Regions from separate parts of the Acidovorax sp. GW821-FHT09A11 genome, predicted to be linked through region 1. Evidence: riboswitches for the same ligand, from Rfam matches in the RefSeq annotation. Region 1 holds a riboswitch; the other holds the start of a gene.
What was found. A riboswitch is a leader RNA that binds a small molecule or an ion and turns the genes downstream of it on or off. The one in region 1 is predicted to bind thiamine pyrophosphate.
Positions count from the first base shown of each region.

Region 2: another riboswitch for thiamine pyrophosphate. It lies ahead of AC07PV_RS00315 (purine-cytosine permease family protein); the one in region 1 lies ahead of thiC (phosphomethylpyrimidine synthase ThiC).

Region 1 is NZ_JBWKPS010000004.1:287,109-290,490, forward strand. It holds gene lpxC (UDP-3-O-acyl-N-acetylglucosamine deacetylase) at 1-645, shown strand, start outside; gene AC07PV_RS12430 (hypothetical protein) at 728-904, shown strand; TPP riboswitch at 949-1,072, shown strand; gene thiC (phosphomethylpyrimidine synthase ThiC) at 1,214-3,094, shown strand; gene AC07PV_RS12440 (methyl-accepting chemotaxis protein) at 3,273-3,382, shown strand, end outside.
Region 2 is NZ_JBWKPS010000001.1:69,311-72,692, reverse strand. It holds gene AC07PV_RS00325 (nuclear transport factor 2 family protein) at 30-389, shown strand; gene AC07PV_RS00320 (GyrI-like domain-containing protein) at 402-1,283, shown strand; TPP riboswitch at 1,320-1,424, shown strand; gene AC07PV_RS00315 (purine-cytosine permease family protein) at 1,497-2,777, shown strand; gene thiD (bifunctional hydroxymethylpyrimidine kinase/phosphomethylpyrimidine kinase) at 2,846-3,382, opposite strand, start outside.

The DNA.
Region 1 (3,382 bases):
GACATCACCGCCGAAGAGGTGCCCATCCTGGATGGCTCTTCGGCATCGTTCGTGTTCCTGCTGCAAAGCGCGGGCATCGAGCTGCAGAATGCCCCCAAGCGCTTCATCCGCGTCACCCGCCCCGTGGAAGTGCGCGAAGGCGAGGGCGCCGCGGCCAAGTGGGCTCGGCTTGCGCCCTACCACGGCTACAAGCTCAGCTTCGAGATCGACTTCGACCACCCCGCCGTGGATTCCACGGGCCAGCGCGTGGAGTTCGACTTGGGGCAAGGCAACTACAGCCGCGACATCGCCCGCGCGCGCACCTTCGGCTTCACGCGCGATGTGGAGATGATGCGCTCCAACGGCCTGGCGCTGGGCGGCGGCCTCGACAACGCCATCGTGATGGACGACTACAAGGTGCTCAACAGCGACGGGCTGCGCTACGACGACGAGTTCGTCAAGCACAAGATCCTGGACGCGATGGGCGACCTGTACCTGATCGGCAAGCCCCTGCTCGCGGCCTACAGCGCCTTCCGCTCGGGCCACGCCATGAACAACCTGCTGCTGCGCGAGCTGCTGGCCCAGCGCGATGCCTGGGAGGTCGTCACGTTCGAGGACGAGCGCCAGGCGCCCGGCGGGTTTGCCCAGCCGGCGCGCGCCTGGTGAGCATGAAGCACCATTCCCGGGCCGCAGCCCGGAGCCTCCTGCCAGTGCCGCGCCCGTTTTCACGGCGCCGGGAGTCCCTGACATGCTGATCTTTCGCTGGCTGGCCATGCTGCTGCTCCTGGCGGCGGCCGTGTCGTTTGCCTTCTATGCCGGCACGGGGCAGGCGCGCTACAAGCGCCTGGGGCTCGTCATCCTCAAGTGGACGGTGATCGCGGCCGTCTTCTTCTTTGCGGTGGTCCTCATCGGGCGCCTCGCCTGACCGAGAGGCTCCGCGGCGCGGTTTTTTCTCTCTGGCCTATACTCGCGCCTGCTCCGGGGTGTGCGTAAGCGCTGAGATGCGAGGTGGCTGAAGAAATTCGGCAGGCCTTGCGAACCCGACGAACTTGATCCGGTTCATACCGGCGGAAGAAGAGCCGACCTCCTTGTCTCCGTGCCCGCAGTCCCTGCTGGCACGCCATGCCTCAGGTGCAGCCGCACCCGAGGGGCGCACAGGTCCATTCCGGAGCAGCACCCACCGCCACCGGAACCAGGAGACCTGCCCATGAACGCCCCCGACCCCCACGCCAAGCTGGCCACCCCCGAGAAGTTCGCCGAGTTGCTCGCACGCACGCGCGAACCCTTTCCTGCCTCACGCAAGGCCTACCTCCCCGGCCACCTGCACACCGATCTGCGCGTGCCCGTGCGCGACATTGCGCTGACCAACGGCGAACTGGTCAGCGTGTACGACACCTCCGGCCCGTATACCGACCCCGAGGCTGCGATCGATGTGCGCAAGGGCCTGGCGGGAGTGCGCGGCGGCTGGATCACCGGCCGTGGCGACGTGGAGCACTACGAAGGCCGCGCGCCCGTGGCGCTGGACGATGGCCAGAAAAGCGAAGACGCCACCCGTCTGGCCCAGCTGCGCGCCGAGGCCGCGGCTCTGCAGCGCAAGCCCTTGCGCGCCAAGGCGGGTGCCAACGTCACGCAGATGCACTATGCGAAGAAGGGCATCGTCACGCCCGAGATGGAATACGTGGCCATCCGCGAGAACGGCAAGCGCGAGTGGATGGAGCAGTACATGGCCGACGCTGGCCGCGAGCAGCGCCTGATGGGCAACCCCATGGGCGCGAGCATCCCCAAGATCATCACCCCCGAATTCGTGCGCGATGAAGTAGCCCGGGGCCGCGCCATCATTCCCGCCAACATCAACCACCCCGAGGTCGAGCCCATGGCCATCGGGCGCAACTTCAAGGTCAAGATCAACGCCAACATCGGCAACTCGGCCGTCACCTCCAGCATCGAGGAAGAGGTCGAAAAGCTGGTGTGGGCGATCCGCTGGGGCGCCGACAACGTGATGGACCTGTCCACCGGCAAGAACATCCACACCACGCGCGACTGGATCGTGCGCAACTCGCCCGTGCCCATCGGCACGGTGCCCATCTACCAGGCGCTGGAGAAGGTGGGCGGCGTGGCCGAGGACCTGACCTGGGCGATCTTCCGCGACACGCTGATCGAGCAGGCCGAGCAGGGCGTGGACTACTTCACCATCCACGCGGGCGTGCGGCTGGCCTACATCCACCTCACCGCGCAGCGGCGCACGGGCATCGTCTCGCGTGGCGGCTCCATCATGGCCAAGTGGTGCATGGCGCACCACCGCGAGAGCTTCCTGTACGAGCACTTCGAGGACATCTGCGACATCATGAAGGCGTACGACGTGTCGTTCAGCCTGGGCGACGGCCTGCGCCCCGGCTGCGCATCGGACGCCAACGACGAAGCGCAGTTCGCCGAGCTGCACACGCTGGGCGAGCTGACCCAGGTGGCCTGGAAGCACGACGTGCAGACCATGATCGAAGGCCCCGGCCACGTGCCCATGCACATGATCCAGGCCAACATGACCGAGCAGCTCAAGACCTGCCACGAGGCGCCGTTCTACACCTTGGGCCCGCTGACCATCGACATCGCACCGGGCTACGACCACATCGCATCGGCCATCGGCGCGGCCATGATCGGCTGGATGGGCACGGCCATGCTGTGCTACGTGACGCCCAAGGAGCACCTGGGGCTGCCCGACCGCGACGACGTGAAGCAAGGGATCATCGCGTACAAGATCGCCGCCCACGCGGCCGATGTGGCCAAGGGCCACCCGGGGGCCCGCGCGCGCGACGACGCGCTTTCCCAGGCGCGTTTCGACTTCCGCTGGCAGGACCAGTTCAACCTGGGCCTGGACCCCGACACGGCCAAGGAATACCACGACGAAACGCTGCCCAAGGACAGCGCCAAGGTGGCGCACTTCTGCTCCATGTGCGGCCCCAAGTTTTGCTCCATGAAGATCACGCAGGAAGTGCGCGAATTTGCCGCCCAGAAGGGCGTGGCGGAGGCCGAGGCGCTGGCCCAGGGCATGCAGACCAAGGCGGCGGAATTCCAGCAGCGCGGCGGGCAGTTCTACATTCCCGTGACACCGGTGGCATAAGCCCGCCTACTGACCCCGGGGATTCCCTGCAAAGGGCCCCGGGGCGGTGCTTACCCTGTGCGGCGGGGGCGGCAGCCCGGCATATAGTCCGGCCACACTCGGTTCAGAAGACCGGGGGGAGGGCGTGGCACCAAATTTGCTATGCTGGATTGTCTGTTAAAAATTGTAAGGAAGAGCCATGAATGCTCTGGGCCGCTTCTCCATCCGCACGCGCCTTTACTTCGGAACCGTCTTTTCCCTGATCCTGCTTGTTGTCATCGGCGCCATGGGCTACGTGGCGCTGGACCG
Region 2 (3,382 bases), on a different contig from region 1:
CGTCTCCATTCACCCATCAGGAGCACACCATGAGCCAACAACCCCTTCAATCCATCTGGGACACCTACACCGCGTCGTGGAAGACCGACTCGGCCGCAGACCGCGACGCCCTTTTTACCCAGTCCCTCGACCCCGCCTGCACCTACAACGACCCGCTGGCCACCGCCCAGGGCTGGGACCAATTGACGGCCTACATGGACAACTTTCACAGCCAAGTGCCCGGTGGGCATTTTGTGACCCACTATTTCGCCAGCCACAACCAGCAGAGCATCGCCAAGTGGAACATGGTGGATGGCAGCGGGCAGGTGATCGGGGAAGGCGTGAGCTACGGCCGGTACAACGACCAGAATCGCCTGGTTGCGATGACCGGTTTCTTTGAAACCCCTTGAACGGACGCCACTGTGCTTTATCTCCGGCAAATCCAGGAGGGCATCGATTTCATCGAGGCCCATCTCGAATCCGATATCCAGCTTTCCGAGGTGGCACGGGCTGCAGGGATGAGCCAGTGGCACTTCCAGCGGATCTTCAAGGCGCTGACCAACGAAACCCTCAAGACCTATATCCGGTCGCGCCGGTTCTCGCGGGCGCTGGAGCAGTTGACCAGCACGCGGCTGAGCGTGCTCGACATTGCGCTGGCGTCCGGGTACGAGACGCAGGAGAGTTTTACGCGCGCGTTCCGCGATTGCTTTCGGATCACGCCGTCGCAGTACCGCAAGATGGGCAACCGCTCGCTGTTCGTGCGCAAGATCCGGTTTGACGCAAGCTACCTCGCGCACATTCACCACAACATTTCCCTGGAACCCGACATAAAGGAGCAGCCCGCCATGCAGCTGGTCGGGCTGCCCACGGACTACTACGGCATCGACTCCGAAAAGAACAACCTGGGCCAGAAGCTGCCGCCCCTGTGGGCGAAATTCCTGCCCCGGCTGGGCGAGATTGCGAACACCGTGCCCGGGGTCTGCTATGGCGTCGTGGCACCGGCGGGGCCCCACACGGAAGCGCTGCGCTACCTGGCCTGCATCGAAGTGCGGGGCCCCGGCGCCTTGCCACCGGGCATGGTGGCCATGGAAATCCCCGCATCGACCTATGCGCGCTTCACCCACCGGGGCCCTGCGCAGAATGTCGATGCGACGGTGAACTACATCTACTCGAGCTGGCTGCTGTCGGCGGGCCCATCGCACACCCTGGGGCCGGATCTGGAAATCTACGGTGCCCAGTACCACCCGACGTCCGGCGACTCGGTGATGCACTACGCGATCCCCATCGCCCGCCCCGCGCCCTGAGCGCCCCACTACAATGGCCCCGCGTTCCTTCTGGAACGCCCACGCTAGGGGTGTCGGGACCGGGCCACCGGAACCGACTGAGAGAGTCCCTTTGAACCTGATTGAGATCATCCTCGCGCAGGGAAGCACGTCCGCCTCGGCACAGCCCAGAATGAAATGACTTTGGGGCGCGCTGGCGGGCCGCCCCTGCTCTGTATTGCCACGGAGCTTGCCATGTCCTCATCCCCCGCCGCGCCCGCCACCAACGAAGCGCTGGCCCCCGTCTCCCCCGACCGCCGCGTCTTCCAATGGCATGACCACGCCTCGCTCTGGTTCAGCCTGGGCGTGGGCCTGCTGGTCATGCAGGTGGGCGCCTACCTGATGCCCGCGCTGGGCACGCAAGAGGCGCTGATCGCCATCGTCTGCGGCTCCATCGTGGGCGCGGGCCTGCTGGGCTGGGTGGCCAAGCTGGGCTGCGACAGCGGCCTGGCCAGCGCCGGGCTGATGCATGCCGTCTATGGCCGCACGTTCGCCAGCCTGCCGATCATTTTGAACATCGTGCAGCTGGTCGGCTGGGGCACGTTCGAGCTGGTGGTGATGCGCGACGCCACGGTGGCCATCGGCCAGCAGTCCGGCACCATGGCCGGCGCGCATTGGCCCGTGCTGGCCACGCTGCTGTGGGGCGGCGTGGTGATGCTGCTCATCAGCGGATCGATGGTGCAGCTGGTGCGCAAGGTGATCGCGCGCGTGGCGCTGCCGCTGGTGGTGCTGTCGCTGCTGTGGCTGTCGTGGCAGTTCCTGTCGCTGGCGCAGGCCCAGGGTTTTGAAGCGCTGTGGACGCGCAAGGGCGAAGGCGGCATGGGCGTGCTGCCCGCGCTGGACCTGGTGATCGCCATGCCCATCTCGTGGCTGCCGCTGGTGGCCGACTATGCGCGCCACGGCAAGAACGGCGGCTCCGCATTGCGCGGCACGTGGCTGGGCTACGCGCTGGCCAACATGTGGTGCTACACGCTCGGTGTGCTGGTGGCGCTGACGCTGCCCAGCAAGGATCTGGTGCAGGCCCTGTTGCTGGCCCAGGGCGGGCTGATCGCGCTGTCGCTGATCCTGATCGACGAGGTGGACAACGCCTATGGCGACACGTATTCGGGCGCGGTGTCGGCACACAGCCTGCTGCCGCGCTGGGGCGTACGCAAGTGGGGCCTGGCCATGGCTGCGGTGTGTACCGCCCTCGCGCTGGTGCTGCCCATGCACAGCCTGGAGCCATTTTTGCTGCTGCTCAGCTCGGTGTTCGTGCCGCTGTTCGGCGTGATCCTGGGGCGGCTGGCCTTTGGCGCCAACGCACCCGCGCTGCTCGCTGCGGCACGCCGGGTGAACGCGGCCCCGGTGACGATCTGGCTGGTGGGGATTGCCGTCTACCACCTGGCCCCGCAGGTGGTGCCGGGCGCGGGCTCGGCGCTGCCGGCGTTGGCGTTCAGTTTTGTGCTGGCCTGGGCCACACGGCCACGGGTGCGTTGAATCGCTATTGAATTGTGAGCATCTAGCGCTTGCTGGATAAGCGCCCGAGGCCAAAAACAATCAAACCTTTAAAGCACCAGCTGCGCCACGGGCGCATGGCCGTGGTTGAGCGGGCCATGGCCACGGCCGGTGGTCACATCGGCCCCTGCCGCGATGGCGCCCAGAATGTAGGCACGCGCGCGCTCCACCGCCTGCTGCAAGGGCAGGCCCCGCGCCAGGTGTGCCGCGATGGCCGATGACAGGGTGCAGCCCGTGCCATGCCCGTTGTGCGTGGCAATGCGTGCGGACTCCAGCCGCTGCCGCACGCCGCCGCGTGTGGCCAGGACATCCACCACCCAGTCTCCGGGCAGGTGGCCGCCCTTGAGCAGCGCCGCCGGGGCGCCCAGGGCCAGCAGCCCGTCCACCGCAGCTGCCAGCGCATCCACGCCCTCGATCGTGCGCCCCAGCAGCCAGCCGGCCTCGTCCAGGTTGGGGGTGATCACCTCGGCCAGCGGAAACAGCTCCTGCACCAGCACGTTCACGGTTTCCGCGGCGATGAGCCGGTCGCCGCTGGTGGCCACCATCACCGGGTCGAGCACCACGTGCGGCAGCTGGTAGGTGCGGAT